Regions from separate parts of the Kitasatospora sp. NPDC058170 genome, predicted to be linked through region 2. Evidence: riboswitches for the same ligand, from Rfam matches in the RefSeq annotation. Region 2 holds a riboswitch; each other region holds the start of a gene.
What was found. A riboswitch is a leader RNA that binds a small molecule or an ion and turns the genes downstream of it on or off. The one in region 2 is predicted to bind cobalamin.
Positions count from the first base shown of each region.

Region 1: linked by a shared signal. The riboswitch ahead of ACFVVX_RS12155 (ribonucleoside-diphosphate reductase subunit alpha) and the one ahead of ACFVVX_RS01520 (prenyltransferase/squalene oxidase repeat-containing protein) in region 2 are both predicted to bind cobalamin.
Region 3: linked by a shared signal. The riboswitch ahead of ACFVVX_RS30690 (HoxN/HupN/NixA family nickel/cobalt transporter) and the one ahead of ACFVVX_RS01520 (prenyltransferase/squalene oxidase repeat-containing protein) in region 2 are both predicted to bind cobalamin.

Region 1 is NZ_JBHVUV010000009.1:19,865-27,701, forward strand. Features, by position in the region: gene ACFVVX_RS12145 (glycosyltransferase family 2 protein) at 1-922, opposite strand, end outside; gene ACFVVX_RS12150 (hypothetical protein) at 1,166-2,353, opposite strand; cobalamin riboswitch at 2,510-2,651, shown strand; gene ACFVVX_RS12155 (ribonucleoside-diphosphate reductase subunit alpha) at 2,836-5,232, shown strand; gene ACFVVX_RS12160 (ribonucleotide-diphosphate reductase subunit beta) at 5,232-6,248, shown strand; gene ACFVVX_RS12165 (ferritin-like protein) at 6,411-7,469, shown strand; gene def (peptide deformylase) at 7,554-7,837, opposite strand, start outside.
Region 2 is NZ_JBHVUV010000001.1:322,488-330,324, forward strand. Features, by position in the region: gene ACFVVX_RS01515 (SCO2322 family protein) at 1-639, opposite strand, end outside; gene ACFVVX_RS01520 (prenyltransferase/squalene oxidase repeat-containing protein) at 813-2,096, opposite strand; cobalamin riboswitch at 2,185-2,308, opposite strand; gene ACFVVX_RS01525 (TetR family transcriptional regulator) at 2,374-2,994, opposite strand; gene ACFVVX_RS01530 (glycosyltransferase family 4 protein) at 3,461-4,771, shown strand; gene ACFVVX_RS01535 (class I SAM-dependent methyltransferase) at 4,881-5,624, shown strand; gene ACFVVX_RS01540 (prenyltransferase) at 5,621-6,679, shown strand; gene ACFVVX_RS01545 (hypothetical protein) at 6,772-7,710, opposite strand.
Region 3 is NZ_JBHVUV010000033.1:1,542-9,378, forward strand. Features, by position in the region: gene ACFVVX_RS30685 (M24 family metallopeptidase) at 1-703, opposite strand, end outside; gene ACFVVX_RS30690 (HoxN/HupN/NixA family nickel/cobalt transporter) at 827-2,002, opposite strand; cobalamin riboswitch at 2,035-2,229, opposite strand; gene ACFVVX_RS30695 (ArsR/SmtB family transcription factor) at 2,325-2,729, shown strand; gene ACFVVX_RS30700 (SRPBCC family protein) at 2,771-3,250, opposite strand; gene ACFVVX_RS30705 (RNA polymerase sigma factor) at 3,247-3,726, opposite strand; gene ACFVVX_RS30710 (DUF3995 domain-containing protein) at 3,898-4,359, shown strand; gene ACFVVX_RS30715 (Fpg/Nei family DNA glycosylase) at 4,407-5,216, opposite strand; gene ACFVVX_RS30720 (AAA family ATPase) at 5,319-6,221, opposite strand; gene aroQ (type II 3-dehydroquinate dehydratase) at 6,373-6,801, opposite strand; gene aroB (3-dehydroquinate synthase) at 6,810-7,837, opposite strand, start outside.

The sequences.
Region 1 (7,837 bases), on a different contig from region 2:
CCCCCGCGTTGTCCGGGCAGACACCGGTGGACAGCGCCACCGGTACGTACTGCAGGTCCCAGCCGAGGGCGCGCAGGTCGAAGCCGGTGTGGACGTCCTCGGAGTGGGCTATCAGCGTGGTGCCGCCGTTCTCCTCCAGCGCCGCCCGCCGGTAGACCGCGCAGCTGCCGACGCAGATCGCGCCGTCGTTGCGCTGCCGGGCGACCTGGACCGAGCGGTAGAACAGCTCCTGGATCGCCCCGGCGCCGCGCTCGATCCAGTTCTGCGAGTCCAGCACCCGGAAGAACTGGGGCGTCTGCACGATGGCGAGCCTGCTGTCCCGCTCCAGGTACGGCAGGACCTCGTGCAGCAGGTCGTGGCGGGGCGCGAAGTCGGCGTCGAGGATCAGGATGAACTCGCCGTCCGAGCGCCCGAAGCCGTAGTGCAGGTTGCCGGCCTTCTTGAACCAGCCCCGGTTCTCCCGGACGCCGTACCGGAAGCCGAAGTCGGCGGCCATCGCCTCGACCTCGGGGTTCGCCGCGTCGTCCAGGACGAACGGCATCACCAGGCCCGGGTAGTGCTCGGCCATCTTCCGCACGTACGTCCAGGTGTTGTGCAGCACCTCGATCGGCTCGCCGCAGACCGGCAGGAAGACGTCCACGGTCGGGAGCTCGTCGGGCTTCCACTGCCGGACCAGCCGGCGGTGCTCCTTGATGTCGAAGTTCGGCGTGAAACTGTTCACGCGCAGCGACACCAGGTAGTAGACGACCGTGAAGAACAGGAACGGCACGCAGAGCCAGAACCACGACCCCACGGAGTACAGCTGACCCTGGCTGACCACCAGGCAGGCGAAGCTGACCACCGAGCAGAGGGTCAGCACCCACTGGTGCCTGATGGTGTAGCTGTACTTCTCCTGCGAAGTGGGCGGGGCCGGCAGCAGCATCGACGGGACGGGCTCGCCCGGGCTGCCGCGTCTGCGGCCTGCCGCTCTGCGCCGTCTGCTGGCCGCATTGACGGCAGCGCTCACCGCGCGGTACCTCCTGCTCGCTGATTCCCCGTTTCGGGGGCGCTTTGGGGCAGGCCGGTGCCTCCCCCCGAAGGCGGTCATCCTATCGGACAGCCATCTGCCGTCCGCACCGGGACGGTTGGCCGCCGGACGGTCCGCCGGCGGCCTCCTCCGGCAGGCTCAGCCGGTGTGTCCGGCGCGGCCCAGCAGGACCGCCTTGGTGCGGTCCGCGAGCGAGGTGCCGGCGGTCGAGGCCACCGGGTCGCCCTGGTCCGGGGTCTGCTTGAGCGAGCCCGCCACGGTGAAGTAGCCGAAGCGGCCGATCGCGGCGTGCGTCTCCGTGCAGCCCGACTTGTCGGTCACGCAGAACATGGCCACGCCGGGGCCGGCCAGACCCTGGATCAGGCCGGCGTGACGGCCGAGCGCGCGGTCCGCGCCCGCCTTGTTGTCGAAGACCGCGACGCCGACCGTCACCGCGCTGTCGCCGCTGACGTACGTCGCGCGGACCAGCGAGCGGCAGGTGTCGTCGCCGAGGGCGAGGCCGAGGCCGCCGGTGGTCGCCTTGGAGCACGGGGACGTCGCCCCGGTCACCTTGCGGGTCCACACCTTGCCGTCGACGGTGCGGGTCTGGTCCGGGAACAGCGTCGCGGCGTCGACCGGGAGCTTGTCGGTGGCGGCGTCCGAGATGACGGCCAGCGCCTGCTCGGTGGGCACCCCGGCCGGGGTGGAGCTGGCGGCCGGCTTGGGGTCGCCGCCCTTGCCGTCGCCGTTGATCCACACGCCGGCCGCGACCACACCGCCGACCACGACGGCGGCCAGCGCCGCCGCGCCGATCCACAGGCGCTTGCGCTTGCGGGACTCGTTCGCGTGGCGGTCCGCCATCGCGCCCCAGTCCGGCTCGGCGGCGGACTGCGGCGCGGCGGCCTGCGGCCACTGGTTGTACGGGGGCGGCCCGCCGGGGCCCTGCGGCTGCGCCGGAGGCATCGGCAGCGTCTGGGCCAGCGGCTGCGGCTGCGGCTGCGCCGGAGGTATCGGCACGGTCTGGGCCAACGGGTGCGACTGCGGCTGCGGCTGCGCCGGGGGCATCGGCACCGTCTGGGCCGACGGCGGGTAGCCGCCCGGACCGGTCGGCACGTGCGGCGGCGCCGGCGGCGGGGCCTGCGGCGGCACCCCGGCCCCCGGCTGCGCGTACGGGGTCGCGGGCGGTCCGAAGCCACCGGGCGGCGGCGGCACCGGCCCACCCTGCTGCTGCGGCGGCACGGGCGGCTGACCCGGCGGCACCTGACCCGGCGTTTCCGGCTGCTGACCCGGCACCGGCTGCGCCGGCTGACGCGTCCACTCCGCCGGTACGCCCGTTCCCTCGCTCATGTGCCGAGATCGTAGGGCATGACCCCGACGGCCGGTCGTCCGGTAACCAATCCGTTCCCAAAACCGGCCGTCCGCCGGACACCCCGGGCGCCGCACCCGCACCCGCCGTCATCGTCCCGACACGCGGCGCCGCACAACATGTGGTGTCGCATCGAGCGGACACCACTAGATGTATGCTCGATCCTGCTGTCGACGCAGGGGAACCCGGTGCGAGTCCGGGACTGCCCCGCAGCGGTGTGCGGGCGGCTCCCCTGAGAGCCCGCGAGTCCGAGTACCTGCCGACGGCGTGCCACGGCCTCCCCGCAGAGGCCCTGCAGCACGTGCAGTACTTCCGGGCCTCGCGGGCGGGCCGGGGATGCCACCGTCGCGCGACGCCACCAGGCGTTCGCGCCGTGCTCCCCTGCCCCGGTCGGCCCGGTTGCCGGATCCACCGCCGATCGCCGCCAGGAGAGAGCGCCTTGACCACCGCTGCCTCAGCCACCCTGCCCGCCCAGGGTTCCCCCGCCGAACCGACGGTTTCCGACCCCGGTGGTTCGCTGCTCCGGCTACTGACCGACCGCAGCGTCGATCTCCCCCAGGTGGACCCCGGCCATGTCGCCGCCGCCGCGCTCCGCGGCCGCCACGCCGGCTCGGACTTCGCCGAGCTGCGCGGGCTGGCCGTGGAGGCCGCCGCGTCGATGATCGCCGAGGACCCGCAGTACTCGAAGCTGGCCGCCCGCCTGCTCGCCCTGGAGATCGTCGACGAGGCCGTCAGCCAGGGCTCGGTCTCGTTCTCCGCCTCGATCGCCGTCGGCCACGCCGAGGGCCTGATCGGCGACACCACCGCCGCCTTCGTGGCCAAGCACGCCGCCGCCCTGAACGCGCTGATCGACCCGAGCGGCGACGACCGCTTCGAGTACTTCGGCCTGCGCACCGTGCAGAGCCGCTACCTGCTGCGCCACCCGATCACCCGCAAGGTCGTCGAGACCCCGCAGCACTTCCTGCTCCGCGTCGCCAGCGGCCTGGCGGTCGGCGACAGCGAGCAGTCGGTGCGCGAGGTGGCCGAGCTGTACCGCCTGATGAGCCGGCTGGAGTACCTGACCTCCTCGCCGACCCTCTTCAACTCCGGCACCCGGCACCCGCAGATGTCGAGCTGCTACCTGCTCGACTCGCCGCTGGACAACCTGGACTCGATCTACTCGCGCTACGCCCAGATCGCCCGCCTCTCCAAGCACGCCGGCGGCATCGGCCTGTCCTACTCGCGGATCCGCTCGCGCGGCTCGCTGATCCGGGGCACCAACGGCAAGTCGAACGGCATCGTCCCGTTCCTGCGCACCCTCGACTCCTCGGTCGCCGCCGTCAACCAGGGCGGCCGCCGCAAGGGCGCGGCCTGTGTCTACCTGGAGACCTGGCACGCGGACATCGAGGAGTTCCTGGAGCTGCGCGACAACACCGGCGAGGAGGCGCGCCGCACCCACAACCTCAACCTGGCGCACTGGATCCCGGACGAGTTCATGCGCCGGGTGAACGCCAACGCCGACTGGTCGCTGTTCTCCCCCGCCGACGTGCCCGAGCTGGTCGACCTGTGGGGCGTCGAGTTCGACGAGGCGTACCTGAAGGCCGAGCAGGCCGGCAAGGCCGTCCGCACCATCCCCGCGCAGACCCTGTACGCCCGGATGATGCGCACCCTGGCGCAGACCGGCAACGGCTGGATGACCTTCAAGGACGCCTCCAACCGCGCCGCCAACCAGACCGCGCTGCCCGGCCGCACGGTGCACTCCTCCAACCTGTGCACCGAGATCCTGGAGGTCACGGACGACTCCGAGACCGCCGTCTGCAACCTCGGCTCGGTCAACCTCGGCGCCCACGTCGCCGCCGGCGCCACCGCCGGGGACCTGCTGAACGCGATGGACTGGGACCGGCTGGACTCGACCGTCCGCACCGCCGTCACCTTCCTCGACCGCGTGGTGGACATCAACTTCTACCCGACCCCCGAGGCCGGCGCCTCCAACTCGCGCTGGCGCCCGGTGGGCCTCGGCGTGATGGGCCTGCAGGACGTCTTCTTCCAGCTCCGCCTGGACTTCGACTCCGCCGAGGCCAAGCAGCTCTCCACCCTGATCGCCGAGCGCATCATGCTCACCGCCTACGAGCGCTCCGCCGACCTGGCCGAGCAGCTGGGCCGGCACGAGGCGTACGGCGAGACCCGCGCCGCCCGCGGCGAGCTGCACATCGACCACTTCCCGAGCGCCGCTCCCGAGTGGGCCGACCGCTGGACCGCCCTGCGCGCCCGGATCGCCACCACCGGCCTGCGCAACTCCCTGCTGCTGGCCATCGCGCCGACCGCCACCATCGCCTCGATCGCCGGCGTGTACGAGTGCATCGAGCCCCAGGTCTCCAACCTGTTCAAGCGCGAGACCCTCTCCGGCGAGTTCCTCCAGGTCAACCCGTACCTGGTGCGCGAGCTCAAGGAGCTCGGCGTCTGGGACCAGCAGACCCGGGACGCGCTGCGCGACGCCAACGGCTCCGTCCAGGAGCTCACCTGGCTGCCCGCCGGCGTCCGCTCGCTGTACCGCACGGCCTGGGAGCTGCCCCAGCGCGCGCTGATCGACCTGGCCGCCGCCCGGATGCCGTACATCGACCAGAGCCAGTCGCTGAACCTCTTCATGGCCGCGCCCACCATCGGCAAGCTCAGCTCGATGTACGCGTACGCCTGGAAGGTCGGTCTGAAGACCACCTACTACCTGCGCTCGCGCCCGGCGACCCGGATCGCCCAGGCCGCCTCCGGCACGGCGCGCGCGGCCGCCCCCGTGCCGGTGGCGTCCCCGACCCTCACCCCGGAGGAGGAGGCCGCGCTGGCCTGCTCCCTGGAGAACCCCGAGTCCTGCGAGGCCTGCCAGTAATGTCCGTCGACCGCGAGAAGATGCTGCTCGACCCCGGGTTCGAGCTGACCCTTCGCCCGATGCGCTACCCGTCGTTCTACGACCGCTACCGCGACGCGATCAAGAACACCTGGACCGTCGAGGAGGTGGACCTGCACTCCGACGTCGCCGACCTCGCCAAGCTGAGCGAGGGCGAGCGGCACATGATCGGCCGGCTGGTCGCCTTCTTCGCCACCGGCGACTCGATCGTCTCCAACAACGTGGTGCTGAGCCTCTACAAGCACATCAACTCCCCCGAGGCCCGGCTCTACCTGTCCCGGCAGCTGTTCGAGGAGGCCGTGCACGTCCAGTTCTACCTGACGCTGCTCGACACCTACCTGCCCGACCCCGAGGACCGCAACGCGGCCTTCGCCGCGGTGGAGAACATCCCCTCCATCCACCAGAAGGCCCAGTTCTGCTTCAAGTACATGAACGCGGTCGACCACATCGACTCGCTGCAGACCAAGGACGACCGCCGCGCGTTCCTCCTGAACCTGATCTGCTTCGCGGCCTGCGTCGAGGGCCTGTTCTTCTACGGCGCCTTCGCGTACGTGTACTGGTTCCGCAGCCGCGGCCTGCTGCACGGCCTGGCCACCGGCACCAACTGGGTGTTCCGGGACGAGTCCATGCACATGGACTTCGCGATGTCGGTCGTGGACACCGTCCGCGAGGAGGAGCCCGACCTCTTCGACGAGACGATGGCCAAGCAGGTCACCGAGATGCTGGAGGAGGCCGTCGAGGCCGAGCTCCAGTTCGCCCAGGACCTCTGCGGCGAGGGCCTGCCCGGCATGAACACCGCGTCGATGCGCGAGTACCTGCAGGCCGTCGCCGACCAGCGGCTCGCCCGCCTCGGCATGCCGATCCGGTACGGCTCGACCAACCCGTTCGGGTTCATGGAGCTCCAGAACGTGCAGGAGCTGACCAACTTCTTCGAGCGCCGGGTCTCCGCGTACCAGGTCGCCGTCGAGGGCTCGGTCGCCTTCGACGACGACTTCTAGGCCGCACCTGACAACCCCGCAGCCCCGCCCGGTGTCCGCACCGGGCGGGGCTGCGGCGTTCCCTCGTCCGGATGAACCGCCGGGCCACACCGGGACGACACGCATACGGACGACCCGCCGCCCAGTACCTTCCGGCCACAGCCGAACGGAAAGGGGCCAGCCGTGACCACGGTTCTGGACTACGGGAGCGACGCGATCGTCCAACTCATGAGCGTGGCGGAGGAGGACTGGACCGAACAGGAGCTCAGGGACGCGCTGCAGCGCGCGATCATGCTGGAACTCTCGACCATCCCGCCCTACGCCACCGCCCTCTGGTCGATCACCGACCCCGACAACAGCAAGCCGGTCCGCCACACCATCCGCGAGATCCTCTTCGACGAGATGTCGCACTTCGGTCTGGTCTGCAACATGCTCACCAGCATCGGCGGCGACGTCGTCCTCAAGGACCCGCTCACCGTCCCGAAGTACCCCGGACAGCTCCCCGGCGGGGTCAACCCCGGCCTGGAGGTCTACCTCAGCGGGCTGACCCGGGAGTCGGCCTGTCTGTTCTCCGACATCGAGAAGCCCGAGCACCCGCTCGCCTTCGCCGCCGACGGCAACACGATCGGCGCCTTCTACCAGCGGATCGCCAACGTCTTCCCCACCTTCGCCCACCTGCTCACCGGGGAGCGGCAGGTGGACTTCCCGCTCGGATCGTCCCACGGCGCCGGCAACGACATCGTCCCGATGAACACCATCGACGACGTGCTCGCCGCCATCCACGTCATCCAGTCCCAGGGCGAGGGCACGGAGGCCTCCCCGGACAACCCCTTCCCCGGCGCCCCGGGCGAACTCGCCCACTACTACGCCTTCAAGGAGATCGCCGTCGGCAAGAAGCTCGTCCTCGACGAGCGGACGCAGACGTTCGGGTTCACCGGCGCCGACGTCCCGCTGCCGGACACCTCCCCGGTCGCCCGCGTCCCCCTGGGCGGCTGGGCGGAGTCCCCCGGCAACGAGCCCGACCCGGCCACCGCCGCTCTCCTGCACACCTTCAACCAGCAGTACAGCAAGATGCTGAGCGACCTCCAGGACGCCTGGGGCAGCGCCGGGCCCGCCTCGATCGGCCCGGCGATCGGGCTGATGGGCGCGATGCGCCGCACCGCCCAGCAGATCAACACCGTCAAGCTCCCGGCCGACCCGCGCTTCACCTACGGCCCGGAGTGGCTCTTCGTCCAGGACTAGGACCGGACCCGGCCCGGGGACCGGGCACGGACGGCACGAGGGCCGGTGCGGTCACCCCGCACCGGCCCTCGTGTGACGTGGTCGTCAGCCGTTCGCCACCGTCGCGTACCGCGGCGTGCCCTCGGCCATCTGCCGCAGCGCGTCCTTGCGGTCCCGCTTCGACAGCTTGTCGATGTACAGGAACCCGTACAGGTGGTCCGTCTCGTGCTGCAGGCAGCGGGCGAAGAAGCCGGTGCCCTCCACCCGGATCGGGTTGCCGTCCTTGTCCTGCCCGGTCACCGCGGCGTAGTCCGGCCGGGGCAGCTCGGCGTACGCGGTCGGCACCGAGAGGCAGCCCTCGTTGCCGTCGTCCAGGACCCGCTTGCTGC
Region 2 (7,837 bases):
GCCGCCCGCGATCAGGCCGATGTCGGGACCGCTGCCCGGGTCGTCGCCCGAGCTGCCCGGGTTTCCGGAGCCCCCGGGGCCGGTCGAGTTGGCGGAGCCGGCAGAGCCGCCCGGCGCGGTGGCCGAGCTGCCGGTGCTGCCGCCCGCTCCGCCGCCCCCGAGCTGGTCGCCGCACCCGGCCCTCGGGTAGCCGGCGATGGCGCAGAGCAGTCCGTTGGTGTCGTAGCGCAGCGGCGGGGCGACGGCGGCCAGCACCTCCGCCGAGGTGGCGGAGGTGGGTACGGTGGCGCACGCGGTACGCGGTCCGGGCGGGGCCTCGCCGGAGGGGGCGTCGGCGCCGGTGCCGAAGTCCAGCACCACGGCGACCCGCTTGCGCCCCGGCTGCCCGGGGGTGTCCGCGCAGATCGCGCCGAAGTCCCCGGTCGCCCCGGGCCGGGCGGCGTCCTGTCCGCCGTCCGGGCTGACGGCGAAGCGCCAGCCGTCCGTGCTGCCGTCCGGTGGGACGTGGACCGACGGGCCCTGCTGCTGGTACGTCCAGGTGTCGCCGGACCACTTCCAGAACGACCAGTACCGGTACCCGGCGGCCTGCGCCGGCGCCGCGCCGACCATGAACAGTCCGGCCAGCAGCCCGATGAGCACGGCCGCAACGGTCGCGCGGCCGGGCACGCGCCCGGGCACCCGGGCGGGAAGACCGGCGGGCGCACGGACGGGCACCGGGGCCACCGGCCGGGCCGCCGCACGGACCGCCCCCGCCGAAGCGCCCGCCGAAGCCCCCGGCGTCGACGCGGCCGCCCGGGAGCCGGACGGCGTGGTCACAGCTTCGCGCCGCGCTTGCGCTGGAGGCTCAGCACCAGGCCGCCGCCGATGCCGATCAGCAGCCCGACGCCGAGCAGCCAGTACTGGGAGAGGCCCCCGTCCTTCTTCTCCGCCTTCGCCGGAGCGGCGCTCGGAGCGGCACTGACCGCCTTCGGGGCCGGCCCGAGGGCGGTCAGCTGCTTCACCAGGTCGGTGCCGCCGAAGTCCGCCGGGTTGCGCTGCGCCGCCTGGGCGACCAGCAGCAGGGTCGCGGTGGCCGAGGCGTCGGTGCCGCCCTTCGTCCAGGCGCCGCCCTCCTTGGCCAGCCAGTCCACCGTGCCGCCCGCCTGCTGCGGGTGCCCGCCCTGGACCAGGCTGAGCGCCGCCCAGGCGGTGGCCGTGTAGTCGGGCGTCGGCGCCGCGCCCGGGTTGGAAAGCGACAGGTGCTGGCCGCCCGCCGCGAGCTGCGCCGTGAGGTACGCGCCGGCCGCCTCCGCGGAGTCCGCGCGCGGTACGGCCTTCTCGGTGGAGCCGTCCGCGCACGGCAGGGCCTTGGGCGCGGCGTCGGTCCGGTTGGCGTTGGCCACCGGCAGCTTCCCGCCCGCCGCCGCCAGCGCGGCCTGCCCGGTGGCCAGCGCGTTCGGGGCGAGCGCGCCAGTCGGGTCCGGCTGGAAGGCGAAGGCGCCGCGCTGGTCGGCGGGCGCGGTGCAGCCGAGCTGGAACAGCGCCAGCCCGTCGAAGGCGTTCCGGCCGGCCTTGGCGACGCCCGCCGGGTCCGTCCTGGTGGCGAACAGAGCGTTCACGGCCAGCCCGGTGGAGTTGGCGTCGCCGGGGCTGCCGGGGTTGTAGGCCCAGCTGCCGTCCGCGTTCTGGTTGGCCTTGAGCCACTGGACGCCCTTGTCCACGGAGTCCTGGTGCCCGCCGAGCGCGACCAGCGCCTGGATCGCGACGGCCGTCGCGTTGCTGTCCTCGGTCGCGGCGTCGCAGGCCGCGGCGGCGTCCGCCCGGTACGACGGCCACCCGCCGTCGGCGCACTGCTGCCCGGTCAGCCAGGAGACGGCGGAGTCGGCCGGCACCACCTTGGCGCTCGCCAGCGCGGTCAGGGCGAGCGACTGCCGCCACACCCCGTCGTAGGTCGGGTCGCCCTTGCCGTACAGGCTGTCGGGGACGGCGGCGGGCGAGGGCGCGGCGGGCGCGGGCGCGGTGGGCGCGGGGGTGTCGGCGAGGGCCGGCGAGGCGGCCGCGCCGGCCAGCAGGGCGGCGGACAGCGCGGCGGCGCCCAGACGGGCGGCGGTGAGCATGGTGGAGGTGCGCCTTTCGGTGAGCGGTGTGGTGGCCCGGGTGGGCCGTTCCGTAGACCTCGACGGTGCCGGGCGCCGGTGCGCCCGGGGTGGCCGCTCGCCTCTCTCCGGGCACTCCGACTCGCCCGGCAGCAGCGCACCGGGCTCACGGTTGCGGGGTCAGTGCCGGAATCGCACCGGCTTTCCCCGGAGGAGAAACGGATGGATTTGTCGTGCCCGTCGACTTTAGCCGCCGTACCCGCCGCACCCGACCGCGCCGCACAGGAACAGGTTCCAGTCAGGGAAGGGTGAGCAGCCGGGCCGCGGTGTACAGGTCGGCGCGCACCTCGGCGATCGAGGCGCGGCCCGACAGCCAGGCCACCAGCGCCGAGTGCCAGGTGTGCTCGATCACCCGGACGGCGGCCCGCTGGCTCTCGGAGGGCGGCCCGAACTGGCCGATCGCGTCCAGGATCAGCTGGGCGGTGGTGGTGCTCACCCGGTCGACCTCGGCGCTGACCGAGCGGTCCGCGAAGGAGAGCGCCCGCACCATCGCCTCGGCCAGCAGCGGCTCGCGCTGGAGCGCGTGGAACGCCCGGGTGAGCGTCTCGGCGACCCGCGGCGCCGGGTCCGGCCCGGTCGGCGGGTGCCGCCGTACCTGTTCCTGGAGGGCCTGCAACTGCTCCAGCATCACGGCCACCAGCAGGTGCACCTTGGAGGGGAAGTACCGGTAGAGGGTGCCGAGCGCCACCTGCGCGCCCTCCGCGACCTCCCGCATCTGCACCGCCTCGTACCCGCCCCGGGCGGCCAGCACGGTCGCGGCCCGCAGGATCCGGCGCCGGCGCTCGGTCTGCCGGGCGGTCAGCGGCGGATCGGCGGGGCGCGCCTGGTCCGACGGGCGCGCCTGGTCCGACGGGCGCACGGGGTCCGACGGGCGCGCCGGGTCCGAGGGGTCCGCGGGGGGCGCGGGGTCCGCAGGGGGCACGGGGGGCGTGGCGGGCATGGGGTTCGCGGGGGTCACGGGCGACGGCAAGGGTGCTCCCGGGGCGCGGGTGGCGGTGTGCTCCAACAGGACGGGCAGGGCGGGCCGGGCGTGCGGAGGACCGGCGGGACCGGCGTGTTCCGCAGGTGTCCGGCGTGGCGGGAATCACCAGGCCGTGGCGTGGCGTGAATCACCAGCCCTGGCTCCTGACGGCAAGCTACGGGCCGGTATCTTCGAGGTCTCTCATTGTTCACATGGTCGATGACGAGCTCCACACCACACTGAAACCTGATCTACTTTAGCGACCGGCGGCGACGATGACAGCCGAAGATCGCAGCCGTGGACCACAGTCATGGATCACAGTCATGGACAACAACCACAGATGCAGCCGAGATGGGGGCCGAGGATGACCGCGCAGCCGCTGCGGATTGCCCTGCTGTCGTACCGCGGGGACCCGTTCTGCGGCGGCCAGGGCGTGTACGTACGGCACCTCTCCCGGGAGCTGGCCCGCCTCGGCCACCACGTGGACGTGATCGGTGCCCAGCCGTACCCCGTGCTCGACGAGGTCGACGGGCCGGGCTCGGTCCGCCTGGTCGAGCTGCCGAGCCTGGACCTCTACCGGAGCGACGACCCGTTCCGCACCCCGGCCGTGGGCGAGTACCGGGGCCTGGTGGACGTGCTGGAGTACGCCACCATGCGCACCGGCGGCTTCCCCGAGCCGCTGACCTTCTCGCTGCGCGCCCGCCAGTACCTCGCCCTGCACAAGGGCCGCTACGACGTGGTGCACGACAACCAGACCCTGGGCTACGGGCTGCTCGGCCTGGCCCGGCACGGGTTCCCGCTGGTCACCACGATCCACCACCCGATCACCGTGGACCGGCGGCTGGAGCTCGCCGCCGCCCCCACCCCGCTGCGGCGGCTCTCGCTGCGCCGCTGGTACGCCTTCACCCGGATGCAGCGCCGGGTCGCCGCCCGGCTGGACCACATCATCACCGTCTCCGGCAGCTCCAAGACCGAGATCGCCGAACACCTGGGCGCCGCGCCCGGCAGCATCTCGGTGGTCCCGATCGGCGCCGACACCCGGCTGTGGTCCCCCTCCGCGGAGATCGCCCGGGTGCCCGGACGGATCGTCACCACCTCCAGCGCGGACGTGCCGCTCAAGGGCCTGGTCCACCTGGTCGAGGCGCTGGCCAAGGTCCGTACCGAGCGGGACGCCCACCTGGTGGTGGTCGGTAAGCCGCAGAAGGAGGCCGGGCCGGTCGCCGAGGCGGTGCGCCGGTTCGGACTGGAGCGGCACATCGAGTTCCGCAGCGGCCTGACCGACCGGGAGCTCGTCGACCTGTACCGCTCGGCGGAGGTGGCCTGCGTGCCGTCCCTGTACGAGGGCTTCTCGCTGCCCGCCGCCGAGGCGATGGCCACCGGCACCCCGCTGGTCGCCACCACCGGCGGGGCGATCCCCGAGGTGGCCGGCCCGGACGGTGAGACCTGTCTCGCGGTACCGCCCGGTGACGCGGACGCCCTGGCGTCGGCGCTCGGACGGCTGCTGGACGACCCGGAACTGCGGTCGGAGCTCGGTGCGGCCGGCCGGGAGCGGGTGCTCGCGCGGTTCACCTGGGAGCGGGCGGCCGAGCTGACCGCGGAGGGGTACCGGGCGGCCATCGCCACCGGGGTCGGGCGGCGGGCCCGCTCCGGACCGGGCTGGCGCTACGTCCCCTGAGCCGCCACCGGTCGGCGCCGGATGCCCGTCCGGGCCGCCGCCGACAGCGCCGTACGCTCGTCCGGCGCAGCGTCACAAACGTCTGGTACCAAAGGAATGGGAGCCCGCAGTGCTGACCGTCGATTTCTCGCGCTTCCCGCTCGCCCCCGGCGACCGGGTGCTCGACCTGGGCTGCGGCGGGGGCCGGCACGCGTTCGAGTGCTACCGGCGCGGGGCCAACGTGATCGCCCTCGACCAGAACACCGAGGAGATCGCCGAGGTCAGGAAGTGGTTCGCCGCCATGGAGCAGGCCGGTGAGGCCCCCGAGGGCGCGTCGGCGGTCGCGATGGAGGGCAACGCGCTGGCCCTGCCGTTCGAGGACGAGTACTTCGACAAGATCATCATCTCCGAGGTGATGGAGCACATCCCCGACGACAAGGGCGTGCTCAACGAGATGTTCCGGGTGCTCAAGCCCGGCGGCCTGCTCGCCGTGACCGTGCCGCGCTGGCTGCCGGAGAAGATCTGCTGGGCGCTCTCCGACGAGTACCACGAGGTCGAGGGCGGCCACATCCGGATCTACCGGGGCGACGAACTGCTCGACCGGCTCAAGGAGGCCGGGCTGGAGCCGTACGGCACCCACCACGCGCACGCGCTGCACTCGCCCTACTGGTGGATCAAGTGCGCGGTCGGCGTGGACAACGACAAGGCGCTGCCGGTCAAGGCCTACCACCAGCTGCTGGTCTGGGACATCGTCGGCACCCCGGTGATCAGCACCCTCACCAAGGCCGCCGAGAAGGCCCTCAACCCCGTCATCGGCAAGAGCTTCGTCGCCTACGCCTCCAAGCCGAACCGCGCACCGGGCGGGGTGGCGTGACCGCCGCCGTCCCCGAGGTGCTGCTGCTCGACGGGGTGCTCGACGCCGAGCAGGCGGCCGGGACCGTCCGCAGCATCCTCGCCGAGCAGCGCGCCGACGGCGCCATACCGTGGTTCACCGGCCACCACCTCGACCCGTGGGACCACACCGAGGCCGCGATGGCCCTGGACACCGCCGGCGAGCACGCCGCCGCCGAGGCCGCGTACCGCTGGCTGGCCGGCAACCAGAACCCCGACGGCTCCTGGTACGCCGGCTACACCGACGGGGAGGTCTCCAACGCGTCCAAGGAGACCAACTTCTGCGCGTACATAGCCGTCGGCGTCTGGCACCACCACCTCAGCACCGGCGACGACGCCTTCCTGGAGTGGGTCTGGCCCGTCGTCAGGCGCGCGCTGGACTTCATCGTCGGCCTGCGGCTGCCCGGCGGCCCGATCTCCTGGCGGCTGGACGAGCACGGCGGCGCGCCCGACGAGGCGCTGCTCACCGGCTCCTCCAGCATCCTGCACGCGTTGCGCTGCGGTCTGGCCATCGCCGATTACCTGGAGGAGCCGCAGCCCGACTGGGAGCTGGCGGCCGGCCGGCTGCGGCACGCCGTCGCGCACCACCCCGAGCGGTTCCTCGACAAGGACCGCTACTCGATGGACTGGTACTACCCGGTGCTCGGCACCGCGCTGCGCGGCCCGGCCGCGCTGGCGCGGATCGAACGGGACTGGGACCGCTTCGTCGTCCCCGGCCTGGGCGTGCGCTGCGTGAGCGACCGCCCCTGGGTCACCGGCGGGGAGAGCGCCGAACTGGCCATGGCGCTCTGGGCGATCGGCGAGTCCGACCGGGCGGTGGAGATCCTGCGCTGGATCCAGCGGCTGCGGCACACCGACGGCTCGTACTGGACCGGGTACGTCTTCGAGGACGATGCCATCTGGCCCGAGGAGCGCACCACCTGGACGGCCGGGGCGCTGCTGCTGGCGGTCGCCGCGCTCGGCGGGGACCCGGCCACCGTCGCGGTCTTCGGCGGCGAGCAGCTGCCGGCCGGCCTGGTGGTCCAGGACTGCTGCTGAGCGCTCCCGCCGGGGGCGCACACGGCGAAGGGGCGGGACCGGAGTGATCCGGTCCCGCCCCTTCGCCGTGCAGCCGTGCAGGGAGCGGGTTGTCAGCCGCGCTGGATGCCGGAGGTGTCGGCCAGCACGCCCTGGGTGCCGTCCTGCAGCTGGGCGACCAGCGCGGTGCCGCGCTGCTCGACCGCCAGGTACCAGGTGCCGGGGACCAGCTCGCCGACCGGGCCGCCGACCGGGTTGTCCTTCGGGGCCAGCTGGCGCGGCGAGGGGACGGCGAACCAGAACGGCGCGAAGTCGGCCGCCGGGGCCGGAGCCGGCACCGGGGCGGCCTGGGCCTGGGCGGGAGCCTGGGCCTGCTGGGCGGCCTGGGCCGCCTGGTGGGCCTGGTGGGCCGCCTGCTGGGCCGCGGCGTCCTGCTGCTGGCCGGCCGCCGGGTAGCCGTAGCCGCCGGGCTGTCCGCCGAAGGCCGGGGCCTGGTGCTGCTCCTGGCCGGGGGCCGGGTAGCCGTACTGGCCGGGCTGGCCCGGCTGGCCGACCTGCGGGTTCGGGTAGCCGCCCGGGTAGCCCTGCGGGGCGGCCGGCTTGTCGGTCACCAGCGGGGCCTGCAGCGCGGGCACCAGCGGGCCGGCCGCGGCGGCACCCGAGAGGAGGAGCAGCGCGATGACGGCGAGCCAGGCGCCGAAGCCGTGGTCGAGGCCCTTCGGGCCGCCGCCCAGCGCCCAGACCGAGGTCCAGAGCGCGGCGACGGCGAAGGCGATGCCCCACTGGTCCAGCCGCAGGCCGAGCACCTGGCGGTTGGCCGCGGCGGCGCCCTGGAAGCGCTGCACCAGAATCAGCACGGCGGCAAGGATGCCGAGCAGGAAGACCGAGGGCAGGACGGGGAACAGGATGCTGTCCCAGGCGTTCTGCGAGGTGTCGCCGCAGTACTTGCCGCTGCAGTCCACGGTCCAGTACGGCAGGAATGAAGCGATGAAGAGCAGGACGGCCGCACCTGCGACGGCGGCGTCTCCCCTGGTGAGAGCGCGCAGATTCACTAACGTTCCCCTCGTTGGTGTGTCGTGGTCGGCGGTTTTCGCGGTCGGCAGACCGGCCGGGAAACTCCCGAACGGACCAAGAGCCTAGGGCCAACCGCCCCGTCGGTGCACAGCGGGCTCGGGAATG
Region 3 (7,837 bases), on a different contig from region 2:
TGGAGACGCCGTAGCCGCGGTACTGGGCACCGAGCACGACGGTGAGGAAGTCGCCCTCCTCGACCCGGCGGTCGGTGGGCTGGTGGGCCTGCTGCCCGGAGTGGCTGCCGGTGCCGACGGACACCGGGAAGGCCGCCCGGTCGGCGCCGTGGTCGATCATCCGGCGCTCCAGCTCCATCGCCAGGTGCCGCTCGGTGCGGCCGACGAGGATCGACTCCAGCAGCTCGCCGAGCGCCTGGTCGGCGATCTCGGCCGCGATCCGCAGGTCGGCGATCTCGTGTTCGTCCTTGACCACCCGCAGCCGTTCGACGACCTGCGCGAGGTCCGCCAGCCGGACGCCCTCGGCCAGTCCGGCCACCGCGCGGTGCCGGCTGACGGTCAGGTCGTGCTCCTCCACGGCGAGGTCCGCCACCCGCAGCCGGACGGCCGCGGCGGCCGCGGCCAGCACGGTGTCCGCCCCGGCGGCCACCGGCAGCTGGGTGATGTCCTCACCGATCGCGCGGTCCCCGGTGTCGTCCGGCGGCAGGTCGTCCGGCAGTGCCAGCACCACCCGCTCCCGGGTGAGCAGCACGCTCGCCCCGCACGGCGGGCAGCCGGTCAGGTACCGGACGTTCGCCGGCCGGGTGATCAGCGCCGCATCGGCCCCGGACGCACTGCAGTGCTCCCTCAGCCGCTCCCGCCGGCCCGCGTACGCATCAGCCATGCGTCGAGCCTACGGAGCCCCACCCCGATCCGCCCGCCGAGCAGACCCGACCGGGCAGCCGCCGCCCCCGGCCCCGGGCCCCGCCCGGGTTCGCGGTCCGGGCGGGCGGCGGCGCCGACGGCCTCAGCCCTCCGCCGGAGCCGAAGCCTGGGTCGAAGCCGGGGTCGAAGCCTGGGCCAGGACCGCGCCCTCCCCCGCCGCCGGGGTCCAGCGCTGTTCGACCCTGGCCAGCCGCCAGTAGGCGATCGCCGCGCCCCAGACCACCACGAAGAGGCCGACGAGCACGTAGCCGACGTTGTCCAGCGACAGCTCGGCGATCCACCCGCTGACCGGGTCGGTCAGGTCCAGCTTCTCGTGCAGCACCCCCACCAGTTCGATGGTGCCGATGACGAAGGCCACCGCGATCGACAGCCCGGTGATGGTCAGGTTGTAGAACACCTTGCGCACCGGGTTGGAGAACGCCCACTGGTAGGCGAAGTTCATGAACGTCCCGTCCAGCGTGTCGAACAGGCTCATCCCCGCCGCGAACAGCAGCGGCAGGCAGACGATGGCGTACCAGGGCAGGCCCGCCGCCGCGCCGGAGCCGGCCATCACCATCAGCGTCACCTCGGTCGCGGTGTCGAAGCCGAGGCCGAGCACCATGCCCACCGGGAACATCTGGCCGGGCCGGGTGATCGAACGGGTGGCCCGGTTCAGCAGCCGGGCCAGGAAGCCGCGCGCGTTGAGGTGCTCCTCCAGCTCCGCCTCGTCGAACCGCCCGGCCCGCATCGACCGGAACACCTTCAGGATGCCCAGCAGGGCGACCAGGTTGAGCGCGCCGATCAGGTAGAGGAAGGCCCCGGAGGCGGTGGTGCCGACCACGCCGAGCCACTTGTGGGTGGCGGACTCGTCGTCCATCAGCGTGTTGGCCAGCTGGGCGCCGCCCGCCACCAGGGCGGCCATCAGGACCACCATCGAGGAGTGCCCGAGGGCGAACCAGAAACCCACCGAGACCGGCCGCTTGCCGTCCGCCATCAGCTTGCGGGTGGTGTTGTCGATCACCGCGATGTGGTCCGCGTCGAAGGCGTGCCGCATGCCGAGCGTGTAGGCGGTGACGCCCAGGCCCACCCCGAAGACCTGGGTACCGACCTCGTACTCCTGCGGGGCGACCAGGAAGACGAGCGTCCCGAAGGCCACCACGTGCATGGCCAGGATCACCCCCATGAGCCCTGCCGTGCGGATCGTGTCCTCCCGCCTCCAGCGGAAGGACGGCAGCACCGCGGGTGTCGCCGGCACAGCGGCGGTTTCGGGCAGGGTCATCGTGGGATCACGCTCCAGCACCTCGTGGAATGACGTTCGTGAGATGCCGTGGCCGGTCTCCTGGCTTACGGGGCGTCCGTACCCGCCTTCCCAGGCGCGCGAGGCACCCAGTGGCGTCGTGGCTACGGACGACTCCCCCCGATCACAGTGGCGAGGGCCGCTCCGGACTGGGGACCCCTGAAGGTCCGTCACCGGTCTTCCCGAACACCACGGCGGGCAACACCGTAGGGGCCGGAACAGCACCCTTGCAAGGCTGCGCACCTGCGCAGGTGTCCAGGATCACAGCCCGCCGGCCGCGCGGGGCGGCTGCAAGAATGGGCCCATGCATCTCGTACCGGCCGACCGCGCGGGCCAGCGCACCATCGACGGGCACCGGGTCTGCGAGGCCATCGCCGCGATCGGCGACACCGCGCACGTCCGCTCCTGGGCCGAGCGGTTCTCGCTGCTCGCCGACCCCGGGCGGCTCGCGCTGCTGCTCGCCCTGCACCGGGCCGGGCCGCTCGCCGTCAGCGACCTGGCCGTGGCCACCGGTATGCGCGATCCGGCCGTCTCCCAGGCGCTGCGGCTGCTGCGCACGGCCGGCGCCGTCACCGGCGACAAGGACGGACGCGTGGTGCGCTACCGGCTCGTGGACGACACCATGCGCCCCCTGCTCGACGAGTGCGCCGCCGCCGAGCACCACGAGCCCGCCACCGGGCGCCCCGGACCGGCCGCCGCCACGGGCTGACCGCCCCCGGGCCCGGTCTGGCGCACCCGCGGGGCGCGGCCTCAGCCCTCCCGGACCAGGCGTTCGAAGCGGTGCAGCGAACGGTCGGCGAGCGGCTCGGTGACGGGCCGCAGGGCGCGGCCGAGCGGGCCCGCGCCGGGCAGCCGGAAGGCGCCGAGGAAGGCGAAGCGGGTGCCGTCCGACTCGGGCCTGGCGGCCAGGCCGCCCAGCAGGAAACGGCTGCGCATCAGGCACCAGCCCGGCGTCAGCTCGACGTCGAAGCGGGCGCGCAGGCGGGAGTGGCCGACCACCAGGGCCTGTCGGCGGCCCTCCGCCGGGCCCTCCCCGAGGCGGACCGAGCGGATGTCGGGCAGCCAGCGCGGCAGCCGGCCCTCCAGGTCCGCGGCCACCGCCCAGACCTGGTCGAACGGGGCGTCGATCACCGCCTCGTGGACGGCGCCGCCCGGGGTGGCGGCGGCGATGACGTGCAGGCGGCGGACCGGGTCGAAGCCGGCCACCGGCCAGGGAATGCGCTCGGTCACTGCTGCCACGCCCTTCGGAAGCTGAGTCGGGCCCGGGACAGCCGGGACTTCACGGTGCCGGTCGCCACGCCCAGCAGCTCGGCGGTGGCCCGCTCGTCCAGGCCCTCGATGTCACGCAGCACCAGGACGGCGCGGTGCTCGGGGGTGAGCCGGGCGAGGACGTCCTCGATGTCGGTGGCGAGCTGCGGATCGCCGGGGCGGGGCAGCTCGGAGAGGTCGGCGGGGACGCAGCGGGCGACCCGCCGCACGTGCCGGACGGCCTCGCGGACGGCGATCGAGCGGACCCAGCCGAACAGCGCCGCCGGGTCCTTGAGCTGGCGCAGCCGGCGGAACACCGCGATCAGCGCCTCCTGGGTCGCGTCCGGCCCGTCGTCCAGCGCGATCGGGCCGCAGAGCCGGCGCACGTACGGCGTGACCAGCTCCAGCAGCTCGCTGACGGCCAGCTGGTCGCCGCGCTGGGCGGCACGGACCAGCACGGCGGTTTCCGTCGGGGTGTCGGGACCATCCACGTCCGATCAGAGGCGCCGCGGCGGCCGGACGTTCCCTCGCCCCCGCCGCTTTCCGCTGTGACGCTCGCCACAGGAACGTCCGCCCGCCGGGGCGGCTCCTGTGGGGCGACACACTGCCGGGACACCCGAGGGGCCGTCATGAACCGCCGCCGTACCGCCGCACTCGCCATCGCCACCGTGCTCGCCGCCGACGGGCTGCTGCACGTCTACTGGGCCACCGGCCGCACCTGGCCGGCGCCGGACACCGCGACGCTGTCGCAGGTGGTGCTCAACGCCGACGTGCCGTTCACCCCGCGGGTGGTGCTGCCGCTCGCCGGGCTGCTGTTCTCGGGCGCCGCGCTGGTGGCGGCCCGCGGCGGGCTGCTGCCCGCCACCGCCCGCCGGCTGCCGGCCCTCGCCCTGCACTGGGGTCCGCGCGCGGTGGCCGGCGGACTGCTCGCGCGCGGACTGGCGGGGCTGGTCTGGGCGGCCGGGATCGGCGCCGCGACCGACTCGGCCTTCTACCGGCTCAACCTGGCCCTCTACACACCGCTCTGCCTGGCCGGCGCCGCGGCCGCGTGGACGGTGGCCCGCGGCGCCGGGCAGCGCGCACCGCACTGAGCGCGGCCCCCACGGAGCGCGCGCCGCCCGCGGTCACCCGAGGCCGGTCAGACCCGCTGGCAGCCCGGGCACCAGAACAGGTTGCGCGCGGCGTGCGCCTCCGTCCGGACGTCGGTGCCGCAGACCAGGCAGGGCATGGCGGCCCGGCGGTAGACGTAGACCTCGCCGCCGTGGTCGTCGACCCGCGGAGGCCGGCCCATCGCCTCGGGGGTGTGCTCCGGCCGGACGGTGTCGATCCGGCCGGCGCCGACGCCCTCGCGCATCAGGTCGACCAGGTCCGCCCAGATGGCGTCCCACTCGGCACGGCGGAGGTCGCGCCCGGCCCGGTGCGGGCTGATGCCCAGCCGGAACAGCACCTCGGCGCGGTAGACGTTGCCGACGCCGGCCAGCACCTTCTGGTCCATCAGCAGGGCGGCGACCGTCGTCCGGCTGCCGGATATCCGCCGCCAGGCGGGCTCCGGATCGGCGTCCGCGCGCAGCGGGTCGGGCCCGAGGCGGGCGGCGACGGCGTCCTTCTCGGCCCCGGTGATCAGCTCGCAGGTGTTGGGGCCGCGCAGGTCGGCGTAGCCCTCGTCGTTCTCCAGGCGGAGCCGGACCAGCCCCACCGGCTCGGGCGCGGGACCCTCGGCGAAGGTGAAGCCGCCGTAGAGGCCGAGATGGATGTGCACCCAGGCGCCTTCCTCGAACCCGAGGAAGAGGTGTTTGCCGGTCGCCTCGGCCTCGGCCAGCACCTGGCCGTCGATCAGGGCGGCGCCGTCCGCGAACCGGCCCTGCGGGCTGGACACGCGGACCGGGCGGCCGCCGAAGGCCGTGCGGTTCTCGGCGGCGAGACGGTGGATGATGTGGCCTTCCGGCACGGGCGTCGGCTCCCCCCGCTGGTTCGACAGGACGTGTCCATCATCGCAGCCGGCACCGACACTCCGGCCTGGTCAGCGGGCCCGCCGGGCATCGGCCGGAGGTCAGCGGACCGGGATCCCCATCAGCCGGGCCAGGATCACCCGGTCCAGCTCGGCGGCGGTGGCGGCGACGTCCAGGTGGGAGTTGTCGATGATCGGCAGCCCCGAGTTGTACCAGCCCGCCATCCGCCCGTGGATCCGGGCCACCTCCTCGTCGCTGAGGCGGCGGTTGCCGCTGCGCCGGGCGTTGCGGCTGAGCACCGAGTCCAGGCTGGGCAGCAGCACCACGGGGATCATCCCGGGGCCGATGTGCCGCTTCCAGCCGCCGAGGCCGATCGCCGGGCGGTCGGGGAAGACGGCGTCGTCGATGATGCAGGAGATGCCGTTGGCGAGGTAGTTGCGGCAGGCGAAGCCGCAGGTCCGACGGGCCAGCCGGTACTGGGCCTCGGAGGCGTTGTTCCAGCCGGACTGCGGGTTGGCGAAGCCGGACTGCACCCACTCGCGGACGTCGTCCAGGCTGATGTGCGCGGTCGGGGTGGGTCGGCGCTCGGCCCAGTGCCGGGCGACGGTGGTCTTCCCGGCACCGGCCGGGCCGATCAGCAGGACGGCCAGCGGGCCGGCCGGCATGTGCTGCTGCGGCGGGTGGGACGGGAGCTGCACGGGTGCCCCGGAGGGCAGCAGGAAGTGCCCGGTCGACCCCGCGGGTACCGGCGCGCTCGGCGCCGGCCGGGCGGCGGCGGGCACCGGAACGCCGACGGGCGGCCCCGGCGGCGGCGGGACCGGCGGCACGGCACCCGGAGGCACGGCAGCGGGCGGCACCGCGACGGGAGGCACCACCGAGGGCGGCGCCGGCGGGTGACCGCCGTACCCGGGCTGCGGCGCGGCGGTGGCGGTACCGGGGTACGCCGGGGCCGGCGGAGCGACGGGACGTGGGGGGAGCTCTCCACCCCCGGAGTACTGCGTCACGGTCACCTCCCGACATCTTTCAGCGGGGACACTACACGGCGGCCCGGCGGCGGGCACAGTCCGCCGCCGGGCCGACGCCGAGCCGCCACCAGGCCGCTGACCAGGCCTCAGCCCCGGATCACCGGGGAGTCACCGGGGAGTCACCAGCCGGTCAGCGCGTGGTGAGCTGCTCGGCGAGGGCGCGCAGGGCCAGTTCGTACGAACCGAGGCCGAAGCCGGCGATGGTGCCCGAGGCGACCGCGGCGATGACCGAGGTGTGCCGGAAGGTCTCCCGGGCGTACGGGTTGGAGATGTGCACCTCGATCAGCGGGGCGGTCCGCTGGGCGGCGGCGTCGCGCATCGCGTACGAGTAGTGGGTGAAGGCACCCGGGTTGATCACCACGGGCACCCCGCCGTCGGCCGCCTCGTGCAGCCACTCCACCATCCGCTGCTCGGAGTTGGTCTCGTGCACCTCGACCTCGAAGCCGAACTCGCGGCCGAGCGCGGTGCAGCGCTCGACCAGTCCGGCGTACGAGGTGGCGCCGTAGACGTCCGGCTCGCGGCTGCCGAGCCGGCCGAGGTTGGGGCCGTTGAGCACCATCACCCTGGTCACGCGGAGACCTCCGCGTAGGCGGCCACCAGCAGCGACGGGTCGGGGCCCTCCAGGACGGAGGTCTTGCCCAGGCCGTCCAGGACGATGAAGCGGATCAGGTCGCCGCGCGACTTCTTGTCGATCTTCATGGCGTCCAGCAGCTTCGGCCAGGCGTCCGCGCGGTAGGTCAGCGGCAGGCCGACCGAGCCCAGCACGGCGCGGTGGCGGTCGGCGGTCTCGTCGTCCAGCCGCCCGGCCAGCCGGCCGAGTTCGGCGGCGAACACCATGCCGATGGAGATCGCGGCGCCGTGCCGCCACTTGTAGCGCTCGTTGCGCTCGATGGCGTGGCCGAGGGTGTGGCCGTAGTTGAGGATCTCCCGCAGGCCGGACTCCTTGAGGTCCCCGGAGACCACGTCGGCCTTGACCTGGATGGCCCGCCGGATCAGCTCGACGGTGTGCGGCCCGGACGGGGTCTTCGCGCCCTCCGGGTCGGACTCGACCAGGTCGAGGATCGCCGGGTCGGCGATGAAGCCGCACTTGATGACCTCGGCGAGCCCGGAGACGTAGTCGTGCTTCGGGACCGTCTCCAGGGTGTCGAGGTCGGCCAGCACGCCCACCGGCGGGTGGAAGGCGCCGACCATGTTCTTGCCCTCGGCGATGTTGATGCCGGTCTTGCCGCCGACCGCCGCGTCGACCATGCCGAGCAGCGTGGTGGGCATGGAGACCCAGCGCACCCCGCGCAGCCAGGTCGCGGCGACGAAGCCGGCCAGGTCGGTGGTGGCGCCACCGCCGAGCCCGACGATCACGTCGCTGCGGGTGAACCCGGTCTGCCCGAGCACCGACCAGCAGTACGCGGCGACCTCGGCGTTCTTCGCCTCCTCGGCGTTGGGCACCTGGAGGACGATCGCCTCGTAGCCCTCGCCGAGCAGGTCCTCGCGGATCGCGTCCGCGGTGGCCTCCAGCGCCTCCGGGTGGATGATCGCCACCCGCCGCGCCCGGGTGCCGATCAGCGGCGCCAGCTCGCCGAGCAGCTGGTGCCCGATCA